Regions from separate parts of the Allosaccharopolyspora coralli genome, predicted to be linked through region 3. Evidence: riboswitches for the same ligand, from Rfam matches in the RefSeq annotation. Region 3 holds a riboswitch; each other region holds the start of a gene.
The links. Region 3 has a riboswitch for glycine ahead of gcvH (glycine cleavage system protein GcvH). Riboswitches for the same ligand answer to the same signal wherever they lie in the genome.

Region 1 (6,988 bases), 1.8 Mb from region 3:
GAACCGCACCAGGGGGGCCTCGCTTACGGCCTGACGGGGCGCAACGGCCCCTGACGGCGTCACTCGCGCACTGCGAGACCCAACTCGCCGTTGTCGTCCCGCTCGGCATCCAGCGTCTTGTCGTCGAGCACCGAGGCGGCCTGCTGGTCCAGGAACACCCGCGCCCCGGACGACTCGACGACCTGGTCGTCGCCCTCCGGAGCAGGCGCCACGGACGCCTGCAGCTCCGTTTCCGAGCCGTTCACACTGGTCGCCGCGATGCGCAAGCCCGAGTCTTCCCCGGACTCACCTCCGGCGAGCACCACCTTGATGACCTCCGCCGCGCTCTCACTGATGGTGAGCATGTTGTGCTCCTCCCGGGTTCGGTCACATGGAGTCGCCCACCGTAGTGCATTCGGTACACCCCGGCATCGGCCGGGGCGTACCGGTCGGCACGCACGTCAGGCCTGGTAGGCCTCCAGCGGAGGGCACGAGCAGACGAGGTTGCGGTCACCCTTCGCGCCGTCGATGCGACGCACCGCGGGCCAGATCTTCGGCATCGACCGACCCAGCGGGTACGCGGCCTCCTCCCGGCTGTACGCGTGGTTCCACTCCCCAGCCAGCGATGCCGTCGTGAACGGCGAGTCGCAGAGCGGGTTGTCGTCGACGGGCCACTGACCTGCGGTGACCTTGTCGATCTCGGCGCGGATCGCGATCATCGCCTCGCAGAACCGGTCGAGTTCGGCGAGGTTCTCGCTCTCCGTCGGTTCCACCATCAGGGTGCCCGCCACCGGGAACGACATCGTGGGCGCGTGCAGACCGTAGTCGGCGAGCCGCTTGGCCACGTCGTCCACCGTGACGCCGCTGTCCTTGGTGATCTGGCGCAGGTCGAGGATGCACTCGTGGGCGACGTAGCCGCCTTCGCCGGTGTAGAGCACCGGGAAGTGCGCGTCGAGCCGCTTGGCCACGTAGTTCGCCGCCGCGACCGCGGTCAGCGTCGCCCGCCGCAACCCCTCCGGGCCCATCATGCGCACGTACGCCCACGAGATCGGCAGGATCGACGCGCTGCCCCACGGCGCCGCACTGATCGGGCCGACTCCCGTCTCCGGCCCCGCCGCGGGCTGCAACGGGTGGTTCGGCAGGAACGGCGCCAGGTGCTCGCGCACACCGATCGGGCCGACGCCGGGACCGCCGCCGCCGTGCGGGATGCAGAACGTCTTGTGCAGGTTCAGATGCGAGACATCCGAGCCGAACTTGCCCATCCGGGCCAGGCCGATGAGCGCGTTGAGGTTCGCACCGTCGACGTAGACCTGCCCGCCTGCCTCGTGCACCATCGCGCACACGTCCTGCACGGTGTCCTCGTAGACGCCGTGCGTGGACGGGTACGTGACCATGATCGCGGCGAGGTCGTCGCGGTGGGCGTCGAGCACCTCCCGCAAGTGGTCCATCTCGATGTTGCCGTCGTCGTCGCACCGCACCACGACCACGCGCAACCCGGCCATCACCGCGCTCGCCGCGTTCGTTCCGTGCGCGCTCGACGGGATGACGCAGATGTCACGAGCCGCTTCACCACGGCTGTGGTGGTAGGCGCGGATCGCCAGCAGACCGGCGAACTCACCCTGGCTGCCCGCGTTCGGCTGCAGGCTCACCGCGTCGTACCCGGTGATCTCCGCGAGCCAGGACTCCAGGTCGGAGACGACCTGCAGCAGGCCCTTCGCGTCCTCGGCGGGCGCGAACGGGTGCAGGTTGGCGAACGACGGCCAGGTGATCGGTTCCATCTCCGCCGTCGCGTTGAGCTTCATCGTGCACGAGCCCAGCGGGATCATGCTGCGATCCAACGCCACGTCGGTGTCCGAGAGCTTGCGCAGGTAGCGCAGCAACGACGTCTCCGAGCGGTGCTGGTGGAACACCGGGTGGGTCAGGTACTCGGACTCCCGCAGCAGGGCCGCAGGCAGGGCCTCGTCGACCGAGCCATCCACAGCGTCCGCGTCGGCCTCGACACCGAACGCGCCCCACACGAGCGCGAGGTGCGCCCGGGTCGTCGTCTCGTCGCAGCTCACGCCGACGTGGTCGGCGTCGGCGCGGCGCAGGTTCACACCCCGTTCACGGGCAGCGCGGACGACCTCGTCGGCCCGGCCGGGAACGTTCGCCAGCACGGTGTCGAAGAACTCGTCGTGCACGACCTCGACACCGCCGCGGCGCAGCCCCTCGGCCAGCACCGTGGCCATCCGGTGCGTGCGCGTCGCGATCGCCTTGAGGCCCTCGGGGCCGTGGTAGACGGCGTACATCGAGGCGACGACCGCCAGCAGCACCTGCGCGGTGCAGATGTTGCTCGTGGCCTTCTCCCGGCGGATGTGCTGCTCACGGGTCTGCAGCGCGAGCCGATAGGCCTGCTCGCCGTCGGCGTCGACGCTCACGCCCACCAGACGGCCGGGCAACTGCCGCTCGAAACCCTTCGCGACGGCCATGTAGCCCGCGTGCGGACCACCGAAGCCCATCGGAACACCGAACCGCTGGGTGTTGCCGACGACCACGTCGGCGCCCATTTCACCGGGAGCCCGCAGCAGCGTCAGCGACAGCAGGTCGGCCGCCACGACCGCCTTCGCCCCGCGCTCGTGCACCGCCGCGATGACCGGTTCGAGGTCCCGCACCGCGCCCGAGGCGTTCGGGTACGACAGCAACGCCCCGAAGAACTCACCGTCCGGCAAGCCGTCGACGCCGTCGCTGAGGTCCGCCACGACGATCTCGATGCCCAACGGTTCCGCACGCGTCTGCACCACCGACAGGGTCTGCGGCAGGACGTCGGCGTCCACCACGAACCGCGGTGACTTTGCCTTGCCCGCGCGGCGCACCAGCGTCATGCCCTCGGCAGCGGCGGTCGACTCGTCCAGCATCGACGAGTTCGAGACCTCGACCCCGGTGAGGTCCGCCACCAGCGTCTGGAAGTTCAGCAGCGCTTCCAGCCTGCCCTGCGAAATCTCCGGCTGGTACGGGGTGTAGGCCGTGTACCAGGCGGGGCTTTCCACGACGTTGCGGCGGATCACCGGCGGCGTGACCGTGCCGTGGTAACCCAGACCGATCATCTCGACGTTGGTGGTGCACTGCTCGGCAAGCGCGCGCAGCTCGTCCAGAGCCTCCGACTCGGTGGCCGGGTCCGGCAGCGCCATCCGCAGGTCCTGCTCACGGATCCCCTTCGGGAACGCCTGCTCGCCCAGCTCCTCCAACGACCCGACACCGATGACGTCGAGCATCCGAGCGAGCTCCGCAGGCGCCGGACCGACATGCCGGTCGGCGAACGGCGTGCCGTGCTCCAGCGCGGCCAGCGGGACATGGTCATGATTCACGTCGGTCATCGCCCTACCTCCAAGATCACGGCGCATGAGGACCACGGCGACCACCCGGGTCGCCGTCTCCCCCTCTGTCCGTGTCCGCGACGCGAACGCCTGAGAGCTTCACCCGGCCGACACCGGGCTTGCACCGTCGGCGGGGCCACCACTCCCGTGGTGACCCTCTTTCCAGAGGTATCTCGCCCGCGCGGTCCAGCTGGCCTGAGAGGTTGACGGGGAGAGTTGCTCCTTCGGCGCCGCACCACGAGGGCACGGACTCTCCCGCACGGGGTCTGCGATGCCGCGAATGATACCCGATGGATCAGCCGGTTTGGCGATCCCGACGGCGACGGGACAGCTCGTCGTCGACCGCCGGTACCTCTTCGGCGCCTTCCGCACGCTCGGCGGGGAACTCGTGGATCGTGCCGCTGATCTCCCGCATCGCCCCACTCACGGCGATCCCGAAGACGCCCTGACCACCCTGGAGAAGGTCCACGACCTCCTCGGCGGAGGTGCATTCGTAGACAGTCGTGCCGTCGCTGAACAGGGTGATGCGCGCGAGGTCCTCGACCCCGCGGTTGCGCAGGTGGTCGACCGCCACCCGGATGTTGTGCAATGAGACACCCGTGTCCAGCAGCCGCTTGACGACCTTGAGGACCAGGATGTCCTTGAACGAGTACAGCCGCTGCGACCCCGAGCCGGAGGCGACCCGGATCGTCGGCTTCACCAGCTTCGTCCGCGCCCAGTAGTCCAGCTGCCGATAGGTGATTCCCGCGATCTGACAGGCTGCGGGACCCCGATACCCGACCAGTTCGTCCGGCAGCGACGCGTCGGGGAACAACGTTCCCTGTTCCACGCCGGCCTGCTCGCCGGGCGCTCGCTCGACCACGCCTGCCTCCCCTCGACCGGCACCACGCCGGCGACGCTGGGCCCGGGACGGGCGTCCCCGGGTCCACGAGATCCGCCGACGAAGAATCACACCAGCGAGATTCGCGATAGCTCGACGGTAGGCCTGCCGTCACCACCGGTCAACGCGACGCGCGGGCACGTGCGGGCCCTGCACCGCTCGAAGCGCGGCAAGAGGGTGCGCGGAGTGATCTGCGTAGGTGGTTCCGTGGCGGAACCTCAGCTCGCGGCCGGCTGCGGGATCGCCGACATCGAAGACGCGGGAGCGTCCCACTTTGCCGCGGCTGGTCACTTGTGAGGCGTGCCCTACGGGCACAAATGCCAGTTTCCAGACGCCCTTACTTGGCGGTGGGCGGCTCGAGGCTATGGTCAGCCACGGTGCCGCCGACGAGTCCCGCCCGTCTACGCAGGCCGGCCACCTGCGGGTTCTCACCTCGTGGCTGGCGGCGGTATCGGTCCACCCACCCAAGTCCCCAGAAGCCCTCTCAAGAGCCGTCCGAGTGCCCCCGCCCGAATGCAGCGGTCCCCGGCGCCTCGAAGGCACCGGGGACCGCGCGTGTGTGCGTGTGTGCACAGGTCAGGTGTCCGCGCCGCGGAAATCCTCCGGGGAGACCGAGTCGAGGAACTCGCGGAACTTCTCGACCTCGTCCTCCTGCTCGTCCGGGATGATCAGGCCCGCCTCGTCGAGCACCGACTCGTCGGCGTGAATCGGCACCCCGACCCGCAGCGCCAGCGCCACCGAGTCGCTCGGACGGGCGGAGACCCGTACGTCGCCGTCGAAGACGAGTTCGGCGAAGAAAGTGCCTTCCTGCAGGTCGGTGATGCGCACCTGTTCCAGGTCGCGTCCGAGAGCGCCGACGACGTCCTTGAGCAGGTCGTGGGTCAACGGCCGCGCAGGCCGCACACCCTGCTGTTCGAGGGCGATGGCGGTCGCCTCCACCGATCCGATCCAGATCGGCAGGTACCGCTCACCCTCGTTCTCGCGCAGCAGCAGGATCGGCTGGTTGGCTGGTAGTTCCACTCGCACGCCGACGACGCGCATCTCGCTGCTCATCGTCACATCGCCTCCTCCAGCGCGCCGAAGCGTGACTTCCTCGTCGAGGGTCGCGCACCGACGACGTCGACGCTACCCGCGACGCCGCGGACACGCCCACCATCGGACCCGTTCTCTCGCACCGTTCCCGCCCGTCACAGACCGAAACGCGCGCCACTCCACGTTCGAGCAGTACCCAGCACGATACACCGGCCCATCCCGCGTCAACGCGGGTTCACCGACGGCACCGCAGCCGGGGATTTCGGCGGCCACACAGGGCAAACCGGCCACCGACGAATGGACAACGGGGCGGCACCGTACGATGCCGCCCCGTTGCCGGATCGTCTGCCTCAGCGGCCCTGGCCACCTTCCAGGGGTCCGGTGAGGAACACCAGCCGGAACTTGCCGATCTGCACCTCGTCACCGTTGGCGAGCACCGAGGTGTCCACCGGCTCGCGGTTGACGTACGTGCCGTTGAGGCTGCCGACGTCCACCACGACGAAGTCGTTGCCCTCACGACGGAATTCCGCGTGCCTGCGCGAAACGGTGACGTCGTCGAGGAAGATGTCACTGTCCGGGTGACGACCCGAGCTGGTCACCTCGCGGTCCAGCAGGAACCGCGAACCCGCGTTCGGACCGCGCTTGACCACCAGCAGGGCCGAGCCGGCTGGGAGCGAGTCGACACCGGAAGCGCCAGCCCCCTCCGCTGGCGGAGCGCTCTCGGTCTCGGGCTCCGAGAGGAAGGGCCTGAAGACCGAGGTGGTCTCCGGAGACTTCTCCGGCGGGGTGCCGCCGGGCCCGTCGTTCGTGCTCACCTGAGCTCTCCTCCTGCGGATGGGAATGGCTGATGAATCGTGGGCGAATACACCCAACGTACCGTGCCGGTCACCGGCTTCGACGCGCGGTTCCCAACATCGTTTTCACCCGCCGCCGAGATCGACGATCAACCCTGGTCGATCAGGTTCTGGTAACCGTCCTCGTCGAGGAGCTCGTCCAACGCGGAGGCGTCCGCGAGAGTGAGGACCACCATCCAGCCGTCGCCGTAGGGGTCCGAGTTCACCAGCTCGGGCTGATCGTCGAGCTGCTCGTTGACGGCGGTGATCTCGCCGGCGATCGGAGCGTAGAGGTCCGAGACGCTCTTGGTCGACTCGACCTCACCCATCGTCGCCTTCGAGTCGAGACTGTCACCGACGTCGGGGAGCTGAACGTAGACCACGTCACCCAGCTGCTGCTGCGCGTAGTCGGTGATGCCGATCCGCGCCTTTCCGTCACCGGTGGGCAGAACCCACTCGTGCTCCTCGGTGTACCTGATGCCTTCCGGGGCCACGCGGCTCCGCCTTCCTCGTCGGGACGCACTCGGCCTCTGGCCGGTGTGTCCTGGTTCTTCCTGCGTCTGCGCACGAACTGATCGCGCGCGGACGCAGCGAGGGTATTTCCGTCTCCGGACCGCCGCAAGGCACCCGATCGCGGACCACCTCAGCCGGGGACTCCTCGACGTGAGACGCGGACGGCCGCGGCGACCTGAACCAGGTAGAGCAACCCCGCCCACACGTAGAGCACGCCGCCCCAGCAGGTCAGCGCGTAGGCGATGGGGCGTACCACTTCGTCACCGACGAAGTCGGCCTCGACGAGCAGCAGCAGTGGAAACGCGTACATGAGGCAGAAGGTGGCGGCTTTGCCGAGGTAGTGCACCTCCGGCGGCTCGTAGCCGTGGAACCGGAGGACGGGCAGGCACAGGGTGAGG
Region 2 (6,988 bases), 550 kb from region 3:
CCTGCAGCACGAGCCACCGCAGTGCCTCGATCTCCACCGCCGAGTCCGCGATCATCCACTGGATCGCCTGCCGGTCGGCGATCGGCGCACCGAACGTACTGCGGTTCTTGGCGTAGTCCATGCTCATCTCGACCATGCGCTCGCAGTTGCCCAGCGCCCGGGCGGGCAGCAGGTACCGGCCGCTGCCGATCCACTGCATCGCGAGCCGGAACCCCCCGCCGAGCTCGCCGAGGATGTTCTCCTCCGGCACCCGGACGCTCTCGAAGATCAATGCGGCCGGCTGGCGCTCCCGCTCGCCCATGATCTCGATCGGCTCGGACTTCCAGCCCATGTCGCGGTCCACCAGGAAGCAGGTCACACCCCCGTCGGCGCCCTTGTCCTTGTCGGTCACCGCGAACACCATCGTGAAGTCCGCGTCGATCCCGCCGGTGATGAACGTCTTCTCACCGTCGATGACCCACTCCGAGCCTTCCTTGCGCGCCGTGGTCCGGAGTTCCTTCGCGTCCGAACCCGCACCCGGCTCGGTGATCGCGAAGCAGGACTTGCGCTCACCGGCGATGGTCGGCAGCAGGTAACGCTGCTTCTGCTCCTCGTTGGCGTAGTAGAGGATGTTGTCCGCACCGCCACCGAAGCTGAACGGCACGAACGTCCGGCCCAGCTCGATCTCGATGAGCGCGGCCATCACCGCGGGCAGCTCCATACCGCCGTACTCCTCCGGGGTCTGCACGCCCCAGAACCCGGCCGCGCGCGCCTTCTCGCGCAACGCGTTCTTCTCCTCCGAGGTGATTCCTTCCTCACCGCGGCGCTCGCGGCGCAGTACCTCGTTCTCCATCGGCACCAGCTCGCGGGTGACGAAGTTGCGTACCCAGTCGCGGATGTCGCGCTCGGTCTCGGACAGGGAGAAGTCGACCATGATGCCTTCTTTCGAACAGGACGGGAATCGCGAGATGAGGAGTCCGAAGTGGACGGCCGTGTGCGGCCACGGCCGTCCACTCGCCGTCAGCCGAGCTTGCGCCCGCCGTCGACGTAGAACGTCTGACCGGTGATGAACGACGAGTTCTCACTGCTGAGGAACTCGACCGTGTTCGCGATGTCGGCGGGATTGCCGACCCGGCGCACCGGCGTGTCCTTCGCGGTCATGTCCTGCATGTCCTGGAAGTCCACGCCGATCCGCTCCGCCGTGGCGGCCGTCATGTCCGTGACGATGAATCCGGGGGCGATGGCGTTGACGTTGACGCCGAACGGCCCGAGCTCGATCGCCAGCGTCCGGGTGAAGCCCTGCACCCCGGCCTTGGCCGTGGAGTAGTTGGCCTGACCCCGATTGCCGAGAGCGGACACGCTGGAGAGGTTCACGATCTTGCCCCAGCGCTGCTCGACCATGTGCTTCTGCGCGGCCTTGCTGCACAGGAACGCGCCCCGCAGGTGCACGCCCATCACCAGGTCCCAGTCCGTCTCGGACATCTTGAACAGCATGTTGTCCCGGGTGACGCCCGCATTGTTGACGAGGACACCGACCGGCCCGAGCTCGGCGGCGATCCGCGCGAACGCGGCGTCCACAGAGGACGAGTCGGTCACGTCCGCGCCGACAGCCAGCGCCTTGCCGCCCGCGTCGGTGATCCGGGAGACCGCATCGGCGCCGGCGGATTCGTCGATGTCGACGAGTGCGACCGCCGCACCCGACGCGGCCAGCTTCTCCGCCACTGCGGCACCGATCCCGCGGGCCGCACCGGTGACGACCGCGACCCGGCCGCTCAGTTCCTCGCTCATGCTCGGCACTTCCTCACTTCCGTGATCCGAGGTCGGCCCGACGCCGACCTCACTGCTGGGAGATCGTCTCGCGCAGCTCCCGCTTGAGGACCTTGTGACTCGGCCCCAGCGGCAGTTCCGGCAGGAAGACGATCTTGCGCGGGTACTTGTGGTGCGCGGTCTTCTCCGCTGCCCACCCGATGATTCCCTTGGCGAGGGTCTCGTCGGCCTCGTCCAGCGAGCAGGAGGGCACCACCACGGCACACACCTCCTCGCCCCGCCCCGTGTCCGGGACACCGAGCACGGCGACCTGCGAGACGGACGGATGCCGCACGAGCAGCTCCTCGACCTCACGCGGGTAGATGTTGTAGCCGTTGCGGATGATCAGATCCTTCTTGCGGTCCACGATGGACAGGAATCCGTCCGCGTCCTTGCGGCCGATGTCGCCGGTGCGGAACCAGCCGTCGACGAGCACCGCCTCGGTGGCCTCGCGGTCGCCGAGGTATCCGGCGAAGACGTTGTGGCCCCGCACCACGATCTCGCCGAGCTCACCGGTGGGCACGAGCTCGATGCGGTCCTCGCGGTCCTGGTCGGCGACCTCGACGTCGATGCCCCACAGCGAGTGCCCGACGGTGCCGGGCCGGGTCCCGTGCAGCGGCTGGTTGACCGTCGCCGTAGGCGAGGTCTCGGAGAGCCCGTAGCCCTCGTAGATCCGGGCGCCGAACCGGGACTCGAAGTTCTCCAGGACGGCGACCGGCAGCGCCGCACCACCGGAGATGCACAGCCGCAGCGACGACAGGTCGGCTCCCTCGGGCGCGGCCTCCAGCATCCGGATGTACATCGTCGGCACGCCGTTGATCTGGGTGATGCCGTGTTCGCGGATCAGGTCGATCGCGGCGGCCGGGTCGAACTGCGGCTGCAACACCAACGTCGCCGAGGCGCGGAACGTGGTGTTCAGCGAGACCGTCTGCCCGAAGACGTGGAACAGCGGGAGGCAGCCGAGGATCCGGTCCTCGTGCCGGGTGTCGTTCGCGTCGAAGGCGTTGACCGTCGCGTTGAGCACCAGGTTCAGGTGGGTGAGCACCGCGCCCTTGGGGCGCCCGGTGGTCCCGCTGGTGTAGAAGACGACGGCGGGATCATCGGGCACGCGGGTGACGTGGTTGGCGATCGGGTCGGCCGCGGCCGCGAGCTCGGTCAGCGACGGCTCGTCGGCGGTGGTCGGACCCACGGTGACCACCGGCACGCCCACGCGCTTGGCCGAGTCCCGCGCGAGCGCGAGCTGCGAGGTGTGCGAGACGACGAGTTTCGCCCCGGCGTCCCTGATGAGATAGGCGGCTTCGTCGGGCACGAGCAGCAGCGGCACCGGCAGCACCACGGCACCGGCCGCGATGATCGCGTAGTAGGACCGCACGAAGTCGATGACGTTCGGGGCGACGAGAGCGACCCGATCGCCGGGGCCCACCCCTTGCTGCTGCAGGGCGGCGGCGTGCTTGCGCACCTGCTCCCACAACTCGCGGTAGGTGATGGTCTCCTCGCCCTCGACGACGGCCACCCGGGCCGGGTGGCGCCGGGCGGGCTCGGCGAGTACCGAGGCGAGCGAGAGGGTCGCACCGAGGGTCGGCTCTGCTGTGGTCATGCGGGGGCCTCCTGTCGAGGTCTCTGCGCCCACTCCGGGCGCCGAGGTACGGACGAGAACCGTGGGCATCGGGAGGTCCGCCACCACCGGGGAGCGGCCGAAGGAATGGACACCAGTAACTAACGCCGTTAGTTTTATGGCAGCCTACGACCGTTCCGACACAGCACGCAAGGGTCACACCTCCACGGAGCCCGACCGGTTCAACGTCCACCGGTCACCCGAGGTGACGGGCGGTGCGCCCCGGATCACAGCAGGCAGTGGGCCACACCTGTGCACGTCCGACCCACGACAGGAGACCACCGTGCCGAGACCGACGAATCCGCTGCTGTCCCCGGAGAGCATCCGGGGCAGCGCGCTCGACCTCATCGACATTCACGGCCTCGAAGCGGTCTCCATGCGCAAGATCGCCGACCACCTCGGTGTCCGGGCCGCGTCGTTGTACAACCACGTCTCCACCAAGGACGAGCTGCTGCACCAGATCGCCAACGAGATCATGGACCGCGTCGACACCTCCGGCTTCGACCACGGCTGGGAGGACGGGCTGCGGACCTGGGCGCGCTCGTACCGCGCCGCGCTGGCCGAGCATCCGAACCTGGTGCCGTTCGTCGCCTCGGGGCCCGCTCGCCGCGACGTCGCACTGCAGCGCGCCGACGCCGTGCACGGCGGACTCACCCACCACGGGTGGCCGCAGCGTTACGCCACGATGATCGGCGCCTCGACCAAGTACCTCGTGGTCGGTGCCGCGATGGGGTCGTTCTCCCGGGGCTTCGTCGACGAGCCCGACGTCTACGACGGAAAGTTCCCGCACCTCAACCAGGCACACCGGCTGGCACGACACGCCGCGGAGATCGACCACGACAGCTTCGAACTCGCACTGTCCGCACTGGTCGACGGCCTGCTCACGGTCTACGAACAGGTGGCCGAGCCGCCCGAGCGGTGACCGTGACGGCCGCGTGGATCACGCTGCCCTCCGGTTGACTCCGTACCCAGCGCTTCCGTAGCGTCATCGGCCGAGCCAACGACAACAGAACACCGCGCCCACGACGTCGAGCGGGAGAGACCCCACCCGGTGTGCCTCGCACCCGGACCGGGGCGCCGAAGGAGCAATCCTCCCTCCAAACTCTCAGGCCACAGACACCGCTCGGTACCAGGCGAACGGAGAAAAGCAGGAGCGCCCGCTCCTCGCCCACGGTGCAAGCCGCCTCGCGCGGTGAAACTCTCAGGCCAATGACTCCGGGGAGACGGTCTCACCAGCGCAAACACCCGCGCCCGTGTTCGTGCCGACGCCCCGGATAGGCTGACCTCCGCATGTGAGCGGCCCGGAGCAACGACACGACCGGCGCCACGAGGAGGAGTCGCACAGCCATGACCTCGCCCCGCCAGACCCCCTTGCACGAGGTGCACGAGCAGCTCGGCGCGACGATGACGGAGTTCGCGGGCTGGACGATGCCACTGCGCTACTCCGGCGACATCGCCGAACACAACGCCGTGCGCACCACCGCGGGCCTGTTCGACCTCACGCACATGGGCGAGATCCGGATCACCGGCCCGCAGGCGGCCGCCGCGCTGGACTACGCGCTGCTCACCAACGCCACCGCGATCACCCCGGGCCGCGCGCGGTACACCATGATCTGCAACGCCGAGGGCGGCGTGCTCGACGACCTCATCGTCTACCGGCTCGCCGAGCAGGAGTTCCTCATCGTCGCCAACGCGGCGAACGCGGCGGTCGTCTCCGCCGAGGTCGCCGACCGGGTCGAGGGCTTCGACGCCACCCACGAGGACGTCTCGAACGACTACGCGCTGCTGGCCGTGCAGGGGCCGAAGGCCGTCGAGATCCTCGCGCCGCTGACCGACACCAACCTCGACGAGGTCAAGTACTTCGCCGGCTACCCGAGCACCGTGGCGGGCAAGCCGGTGCTGCTGGCCCGCACCGGCTACACGGGTGAGGACGGTTTCGAGCTGTTCACCGCGCCGGAGGACGCCACCACCGTGTGGCAGGCGCTGACCGAGCAGGGCGCCCCGGCGGGCCTGCAGCCCGCCGGCCTGTCGTGCCGCGACACGCTCCGGCTCGAAGCCGCGATGCCGCTCTACGGCCACGAGCTCTCCGCCGACCTGACCCCGTTCCACGCCAACCTGGGACGGGTGGTCAAGCTCGACAAGGAGTCCGATTTCGTGGGTAAGGCGCCGCTGGCGAAGGTCGCCGAGCAGCCCACCGACCGCACCCTGGTCGGCCTGCGCAGTGACCAGCGCCGCGCACCCCGTGCCGGCTACCGGGTGCTGGCGGCCGACGACACCGAGATCGGTGAGATCACCAGCGGTGCGCCGTCGCCGACCCTGGGACACCCCATCGCCATGGCCTACGTCGACCGCGCGCACAGCGAGCCGGGCACCGCCCTGCAGGTCGACATCCGCGGCAAGAACGTCGACGTGGAGGTCGTTGCCACGCCGTTCTACCGCCGTTCCAGCTGAGTAGACCCCGCCCGAGAACGAGTGCAGGAGGCAGCACATGTCCACGGAGTTCTTCAATAGTCGGCTTGCGGATGCGGATCCGGAGGTGGCGGCCGCGGTCGATGCCGAGTTGCGGCGCCAGCAGACCACGTTGGAGATGATCGCCTCGGAGAACTTCGCGCCGCAGTCGGTGCTGGAGGCCCAGGGTTCGGCGTTGACGAACAAGTACGCCGAGGGATACCCCGGGCGGCGTTACTACGGCGGGTGTGAGCACGTCGACGTCGTCGAGCAGCTGGCCCTGGACCGGGTCAAGGACCTCTTCGGCGCCGCCTACGCCAACGTGCAGCCGCACTCCGGCGCCCAAGCCAACGCCGCGGCCATGTTCGCCCTGCTCAAACCCGGTGACACGATCATGGGTCTGGACCTGGCCCACGGCGGACACCTCACCCACGGCATGCGGATCAACTTCTCCGGCAAGCTCTACAACGTGGTTCCCTACCACGTCTCCGAGACCGACCACCGCGTCGACATGGACGAGGTCGCTCGACTGGCCCGCGAGAACAAGCCGCAGATGATCGTGGCCGGCTGGTCGGCGTACCCGCGGCACCTGGACTTCGCGGCCTTCCGCGCCATCGCCGACGAGGTCGGTGCCTACCTCATGGTCGACATGGCCCACTTCGCCGGACTGGTCGCGGCCGGGCTGCACCCCAACCCCGTCCCGCACGCCCACGTGGTCACGACCACCACGCACAAGACCCTCGGTGGTCCGCGCGGCGGCGTGATCCTCTCCGGCGACCCGGAGTTGACCAAGAAGTTCAACTCCGCGGTCTTCCCCGGCCAGCAGGGCGGCCCGCTCGAACACGTCATCGCAGGCAAGGCCGTCGGGTTCAAGATGGCCGCCAGCGAGGAGTTCCGCGACCGTCAGACCCGCACCGTCGAAGGCGCCGGCCTCATCGCCCGCCGGTTGCAGGCCGACGACGCCACCCAGGCCGGTGTGCAACTGGTCTCCGGCGGCACCGACGTGCACCTCGTGCTCGTCGACCTCCGCAACTCCCAACTCGACGGGCAACAAGCCGAAGACCGGCTCCACGAAATCGGCATCACCGTCAACCGCAACGCCGTGCCCAACGACCCCCGGCCCCCGATGGTCACCTCCGG
Region 3 (6,988 bases):
GCTCCCAAATCCACTCTCAGGTGATGTCGCGCCTGCGGCTGAGGAGCCAGCCGCCGACGACGGCGACGGCGGCGTAGCCGGCGAACGTCAGCACGCTCGCCCACCACGGCTGTCCGTACGTGCCGCCGAAGGTGAAATGCAGGAACTCGAACGCCTCGGCGGGCACGTTCTGCTCGTTGTCTCCCGCGACCGCCCGGATGAACACCGGCACGGCGATGTTGCCGACGATCCCGGAGGCCGCCGCGCCCGGCAGATAGCCGGCGAGCTCGGACCATTCGCTGGTCGCCAGGAACGGGGCGAGCACCAACTCGAAGAACTTGTAGACCAGCACCGTGACGATGACCAGCGGTGGGTTGGTGATGATCGCGCCGAGGCCGACGCCAAGCAGCGTCCACAGCATCATCGACAGCAGTCCGGCTGCGCCGACCGCGAACCAGTCTGCCGGGTTGCCGAATCCGGCGAGACCGGCGCCGAGCAGCGCGCCGAGGCTGGCGAGCACCAGGTTCACCAGACCGTAGAGCAGGCCGAGGTTCGCGTAGGAGATGAGCTTGGCACCCATGACGGCGCCACGGGGATTCCCGGTGAGATACGTCGTGGTGATGTTCTTGTTGTTGTGCTCGGAGGAGTACGACAACGCGCCGAACAGCACCGCGAACACGGTGCAGAAGTTCGTCGACATCGACACCGTGAGCAGCCCCAGCGGCAGGGGCTGGCCGACGCTGTCCTGGATCTCCTGGACGGCGCCGAGCGCGGTACCGGCCCAGGAGGCGAAGAAGCTCAGAATCGCGACCGGGATGAGCATCCCCCACCACACACCGGTGGTGAAGATCTTGCGGAACTCGGCCTTGACCAGCGGCCCCATCAGGCACCCCCTCCGAGGCCGGCGTGTCCACCGTGGTTCGGTCGTCCTTGATCGGGTGGTTGCTGCGGCGGTGCGTACGGGTCGGGCTGCCCCGGCCCGCCGGGTGAGCCCCACTGCGCGCCGTTCGTCGGTGCCGCCGCGTGGTACTGCCCGCGGGTCAGCTGGAAGAAAAGCTGCTCAAGATCGACGTGTTCGTCCCGCATCCCGTACAGCGCGACGCCGCTGTCGAGGGCGAGGTCGGCGACCGTGCGGGAGTCGGTGTCGTACACCGCGAGTTGCCCGTCCTGCTCGTACTCGACGCGATATCCCCGCTGTTGCAGTGCCGTGACGAGCGCCGCCGGGTCGGAGGCCTGAACGAGCACGCGGGTGCGTTGCTCGGCGCGTATCCGTTCCAGGTCGCCGTTGTAGACGCACCGGCCCTGGCTGACGATCACGACGTCGTCGACGGTGTGTTCCATTTCGCGCAACAGGTGACTGGACACGAGCACCGTGCGGCCGGTGGCCGCGAAGGACCGAAGGAACCCGCGCAACCAGGCGATGCCTTCCGGGTCGAGACCGTTGGAGGGTTCGTCGAGGACCAGCACCTGCGGGTCACCGAGCAGTGCGGTCGCCAGCGACAGGCGCTGTCGCATGCCGAGTGAGTACCCACCCACCCGGCGCCTGCCCGCGCTGCTCAGGCCGACGAGGTCCAACGCCCGCTCGACCTGCTCGTCGGGCACGTTCATCGCGGCCGCGTAGCAGCGAAGGTGGTTGCGTGCGGTGCGACTGCCGTGAAAGCTCTGCGCTTCGAGCACCGCGCCCACGACCGTGGCTGGGTTGCTCAGTTGCTGGAACGGCACGCCGTTGATCGTTGCGTGCCCCGCTGTCGGGGTGACCAGGCCGAGGATCATGCGCAGGGTGGTCGTCTTGCCCGAGCCGTTCGGCCCGAGGAATCCGGTCACCACACCGGGCTCGACCGTGAAGCTGAGGTCCTGCACCGCGTCGACTTGGCCGAACGACTTGCTGAGGCCGTGTACCGCGATGCGACCGCTGCGGTCGTGCAAAACCCGTCCTCCCGAATGGCGTCACGTTCGCCCGGCGTCACGATCCGGGCGTGTCCATCGTGCCTCATCGCTCATACGGGTGGACGAACTGGTGCGGGTCGACAGGCTGGTGCGGGAGCAGTTCAGGCACGCGATGCCGACGTCAGCGGGCCGTCCTGTCAACCACACCTGCCCGGTGGATCCGCGTGTGATCGGTTTCGAGATGTCCGCCCATCGGTGGCTGCGGCCGGGCCCGGCCAGTGGCGAGGTCGGGGAGCTCGAACTCGTCGGTGTCCCATTCGCTCGGCCCCTCGTCCCCGGACCGGACGATCATCTCGGCCACGACCGGGCCGGTGTGCTCGGTGTGGTGGCGGGTCGGCCCTGCATGAGCCCGGCGTGTGCGGAACCGGCTGCGGCGGGCCCGGTTCGCCTGGTCGGAGTGGTCGCCGACGAGGTAGCGGTAGGCGGTAGTCCAGACCGAGCACGGCCAGCGGCGGCCGCGGAAAGCGCCGGGGCAGGCGTGGCAGCGTCCCTCAGCGTCCGGGCGGTGTTCGTCGAGCAGCCTGCGGAACCCTTCGGACAGTCGGTAGAGCTCGGTGCGGGCGAGTGGGATCAGCGTGTCGGCTCCTGCCGTAACGGCGCCGTCCAGCGTGTCGAGCCGGCCGAGGACGTCGCGTCGCCAGTGGTCGTGCTGGTGTTCGGTGCCTGCGTCCGGCTCGTGGTCAGGGGTTTCGGCGGTGGAGGCTGTCCGGTCCATGTCGTGCTCTCCCGGGGTCGTGAGCCGACGTATTCGACGGGGGCGGTTTAACCGTGCTCGCCACCAATTCGGGTGGCGTTCGTCCGCACTGCGAGTGGTCATCGGCGCGTGCCCCGCGCGACTGCACAACCACGGAGTGAAGGTCACCGTTTCGAGTGACGCTGGTGTATGAACTCCGCCCTGGGAAATTCCCCGTTCGGGGCCCAGGGGGCGTCGGCAAACACGCGGTCGTGTCCTACACTGGGGTTGGCGGCGTGCTCCCGGTGACCCCCAGGCTGGTCGAGCGCGCCGCCCTTTCTTCGCTTCATCCGTGTCGTCGTCCAGCGTGGCCGCATACGCCGCGCGATTTGTGCTCACGCACAACGCAACGGGTCGAGGTCGTCCTGTGGGCACGATGCGTCGCCGCTCCCGGCAGCGGATCGTGGTGCGCAACACATCTGAACGCCCAGGAGGCGTCCCGGACGAGGAACGCGCACCACAGTGCGCGAGGACGACGAGAGGACTTCGCCGTGAAGATCGCAGTGCCCCGCGAGATCAAGAATCACGAGTACCGGGTGGCGTGCACACCAGCGGGGGCGTACGAGTTCGTCAGCCGCGGCCACGAGGTCTTCGTCGAGACCGGAGCCGGGACGGGCTCGGCGATTCCCGACGAGGACTACCTGGCCGCGGGGGCGAAGATCCTGCCATCGGCCGACGAGGTCTGGGCCGAAGGCCAGCTCGTGCTCAAGGTCAAGGAACCGATCGCCGAGGAGTACCCGCGGCTGCGGCGCGGCCAGGTGCTGTTCACCTACCTGCACCTGGCCGCCGAGGCAGAACTGACTCGGGCACTGCTCGCCTCCGGAGCCACCGCCATCGCCTACGAAACGGTCCAGACCCCCGGCGGCGGGCTACCCCTGCTGGCGCCGATGAGCGAGGTCGCAGGCAGGCTCTCCGCGCAGGTCGGCGCGTATTCGCTGATGAGCCCCACCGGAGGCCGGGGCGTGCTGCCCGGCGGAGTGCCCGGCGTGCCGCCGGCCCGTGTCGTGGTCATCGGCGGCGGAGTCGCCGGGCTCAACGCGGCGAGTATCGCGCTGGGCATGGGTGCCGACGTGGAGGTGCTGGACACCAACGTCGACAAGCTTCGCGACATCGACCGCGACTACCGCGGCCAGATGCGCACCATCGCCTCCAACCGCTACACCCTCGAACAGGCCGTGACCTCCGCCGACATGGTCATCGGCGCCGTGCTCATCCCCGGCGCGCGAGCCCCGAAGCTCGTCTCCAACCAACTCGTCTCGCAGATGCGTTCCGGCAGCGTGCTCGTCGACATCGCCATCGACCAGGGCGGCTGCTTCGCCGACTCCCGGCCCACCACGCACGACGCGCCGACCTACACCGTGCACGAGTCGGTGTTCTACTGCGTGGCCAACATGCCCGGTGCCGTGCCCAGCACGTCGACCCACGCCCTCACCAACGTCACGCTGCCGTACGCACTCCGCATCGCCGACGAAGGCTGGCGCGACGCCTGCCGCGCCGACGACGCGCTCGCCGAGGGCCTCAACACCCACGAGGGATACCTCACCAACGCCGCCGTCGCCGAGGCCCACAACCTCTCCCACACCGAGGTCACCCACGCCCTCGCCTGAGATGACAGTAAGGGAACTTTCCTGTCACTGGTGACAGGAAAGTTCCCTTACTGTCACCGGCGACGAACCTCAGGCGAAGAGGGATGCGAGGGGACGGGGCGCGGTCGGCGGAGGAGCCGCGTCGGAGGCGAGTGGCCGGTGCTCGAGACGAGCCGCCCGTTGACAGCGCGAACGGCCCGATTATCGTTGCTTCTCGAACAGACAACCGCACACCGGCCGTCGACACCGAACGGGAGAGACCCCGCGACCAGCTCGTGGGGCGCCGAAGGAGCAAGACTCCCCGCACACTCTCAGGCACCCATGACCGTTCGGCCGAGGCAACTCTGGAAAGCGTGCCCGGCGCGCACCCACGGTGAAAGCCGCCTCGTGCGGTGAATCTCTCAGGTTCCGCAACAGAGGGGGAGGCACGGGACGCGGAGCGTCCGTGCCCGCTGCAACGAGTGCGACCCCTCGACGGACGGAGCCTGCCATGTCTCTTCCCACCACCCTGAGCTACACCGAGGAACACGAGTGGCTGGAGGACCGCGGCGACGTGGTCCGGGTCGGTGTGACCCCGTACGCGGCCGAGTCCCTCGGCGACATCGTCTACGTCCAGCTGCCCGACGTCGGCGACACGGTGAAGGCCGGAGAGTCCTGCGGCGAACTCGAGTCGACGAAGTCCGTCAGCGACCTGTACGCACCGGCCACCGGTGAGGTCGTCGCCGTCAACGAGGCGGTCGCCGACGAGCCGGGCCTGGTCAACGCCGAACCGTTCGGTGCGGGGTGGCTGTTGGAGCTTCGCGTCGAGCAGCCCGGCACGGTGCTGACAGCGCAGCAGTACGCCGAACTCACGGGCACCAGCTGACCCGCCTCGCGAGGGGAGGTACCGATCAATGGCGATCAGTGTCTTCGACTTGTTCTCGGTGGGCATCGGCCCGTCGAGTTCACACACTGTGGGACCGATGCGTGTGGCACGGATGTTCGTGTCGCGGTTGCAAGAGTCGGGGCGGCTGCACGACGTCGCCCGAGTGAAATCCGAACTGTTCGGATCGCTGGGTGCGACCGGCCACGGCCACGGCAGCCCGAAAGCCGTCCTGGTCGGGCTGGAAGGTCACGCACCGGAATCGGTGGACCCTCGGGCTGTGGAACCCCGGGTCGAGGAGATCCGGGCCACGAACCGGCTCCGGCTGGGTGGCGAGCACGAGATTCGCTACTCGGTGGACCGGGATCTCGTGATGCACCGGCGCAAATCGCTTCCGTTGCACCCCAACGGAATGCGGTTCGTGGCCCAGGACAAGACCGGTGAGGCGCTGCTGTCGGCGACCTACTACTCGGTGGGTGGTGGGTTCGTCGTCGACGACGACGCGTCGGGCGCGGACCGCATCAAGGAGGACGAGACGCCGGTGGCGCACCCGTTCTCCACAGGGGACGGTCTGCTGGAACAAGCTCAGCGCACCGGTTCGTCGATCAGTGAACTCATGCTGGCCAACGAGGCGTCGTGGCGGGACGAGGAGACGACCCGGCGCGGGCTGGTCCACATCTGGGACGTCATGCAGGAGTGCGTGCACAACGGCTGCACGGCCGACGGGGTGCTGCCCGGTGGTCTGAAGGTGCAGCGCCGCGCGGCCGACCTGCGGGCGAGTCTCACCGACACCGATGACGCGATGGAGTGGGTGACGCTCTACGCGTTGGCGGTCAACGAGGAGAACGCCGCAGGCGGTCGGGTCGTCACCGCGCCCACCAACGGGGCCGCGGGCATCGTTCCCGCCGTGCTGCACTACTACGCGCGGTGTGTGCCCGGTGCGGACGAGAACGGGATCGTGCGCTTCCTGCTGGCGGCGGGTGCGATCGGCGTGCTGTTCAAGGAGAACGCGTCGATCTCCGGGGCCGAGGTCGGGTGTCAGGGTGAGGTCGGCTCGGCCTGCTCGATGGCCGCGGCGGGTCTCACCGAGGTGCTCGGCGGCACTCCCGCACAGGTGGAGAACGCCGCCGAGATCGCGATGGAGCACAATCTCGGGCTCACCTGCGACCCCATCGGGGGACTGGTGCAGATCCCGTGTATCGAACGCAACGCGGTCGCGTCGGTCAAGGCGATCACGGCCGCCCGCATGGCGTTGCGCGGCAACGGTTCGCATTTCGTGTCGCTCGACAAGGTCATCAAGACGATGCGCGACACCGGCCGGGACATGAAGGTCAAGTACAAGGAGACCGCGCGCGGCGGACTCGCCGTCAACGTCATCGAGTGCTGACGGGCGGGTGTGGCGGGCCACGTTCGCCACACCCACCCGAACACGATGGCCGCACGTCGCCTGCCCGGTCCGGCGACCGCCGGGTATCTTCGGCTGCCATGCGCGCCGTTACCGAATTTCCCCGGTCGCCGGGCGGGTGCGCGTACTGGTGGAACCGGGCCGTGTACTACCAGGTCAACGTGCGCGGCTTCGTCGACTCCGACGGTGACGGCGTGGGCGACATCAACGGTCTGCGCAGCCACCTCGGCTATCTGGAGTTGCTCGGGGTGGACGCGGTGTGGATGACGTACGTGTTCGATCGCACCGTCACCGGCGAAGGCAGTGAACTCGACCCGCTGGCGGGTGACCTGCCGTCGTTGGACCGGCTGGTCGACGAAGCGCACACGGCGGGTCTGCGCTTGGTGCTGGACCTCGCCTTCGGCCGCTCGGTGCTGAACGGCCCGGACTCGGCGCGCGTGATCGCCGACGGCGTGTCCTTTTGGCTGGACCGGGGC

Region 1: another riboswitch for glycine. It lies ahead of gcvP (aminomethyl-transferring glycine dehydrogenase); the one in region 3 lies ahead of gcvH (glycine cleavage system protein GcvH).
Region 2: another riboswitch for glycine. It lies ahead of gcvT (glycine cleavage system aminomethyltransferase GcvT); the one in region 3 lies ahead of gcvH (glycine cleavage system protein GcvH).

Annotation. Positions count from the first base shown of each region.
Region 1 is NZ_CP045929.1:2,164,723-2,171,710, reverse strand. Features, by position in the region: gene GIY23_RS10285 (HesB/YadR/YfhF-family protein) at 60-344, opposite strand; gene gcvP (aminomethyl-transferring glycine dehydrogenase) at 441-3,332, opposite strand; glycine riboswitch at 3,505-3,600, opposite strand; gene GIY23_RS10275 (MerR family transcriptional regulator) at 3,628-4,194, opposite strand; gene GIY23_RS10270 (bifunctional nuclease family protein) at 4,789-5,265, opposite strand; gene garA (glycogen accumulation regulator GarA) at 5,595-6,059, opposite strand; gene gcvH (glycine cleavage system protein GcvH) at 6,188-6,571, opposite strand; gene GIY23_RS10255 (CDP-alcohol phosphatidyltransferase family protein) at 6,721-6,988, opposite strand, start outside.
Region 2 is NZ_CP045929.1:3,401,281-3,408,268, forward strand. Features, by position in the region: gene GIY23_RS15910 (acyl-CoA dehydrogenase family protein) at 1-913, opposite strand, end outside; gene fabG (3-oxoacyl-ACP reductase FabG) at 1,000-1,767, opposite strand; gene GIY23_RS15920 (long-chain-fatty-acid--CoA ligase) at 1,817-3,382, opposite strand; gene GIY23_RS15925 (TetR/AcrR family transcriptional regulator) at 3,684-4,322, shown strand; glycine riboswitch at 4,424-4,532, shown strand; gene gcvT (glycine cleavage system aminomethyltransferase GcvT) at 4,748-5,851, shown strand; gene glyA (serine hydroxymethyltransferase) at 5,889-6,988, shown strand, end outside.
Region 3 is NZ_CP045929.1:3,952,135-3,959,122, reverse strand. Features, by position in the region: gene GIY23_RS18450 (ABC transporter permease) at 17-862, opposite strand; gene GIY23_RS18445 (ABC transporter ATP-binding protein) at 862-1,905, opposite strand; gene GIY23_RS18440 (hypothetical protein) at 2,048-2,641, opposite strand; gene ald (alanine dehydrogenase) at 3,151-4,266, shown strand; glycine riboswitch at 4,487-4,583, shown strand; gene gcvH (glycine cleavage system protein GcvH) at 4,736-5,110, shown strand; gene GIY23_RS18425 (L-serine ammonia-lyase) at 5,139-6,494, shown strand; gene GIY23_RS18420 (alpha-amylase family glycosyl hydrolase) at 6,593-6,988, shown strand, end outside.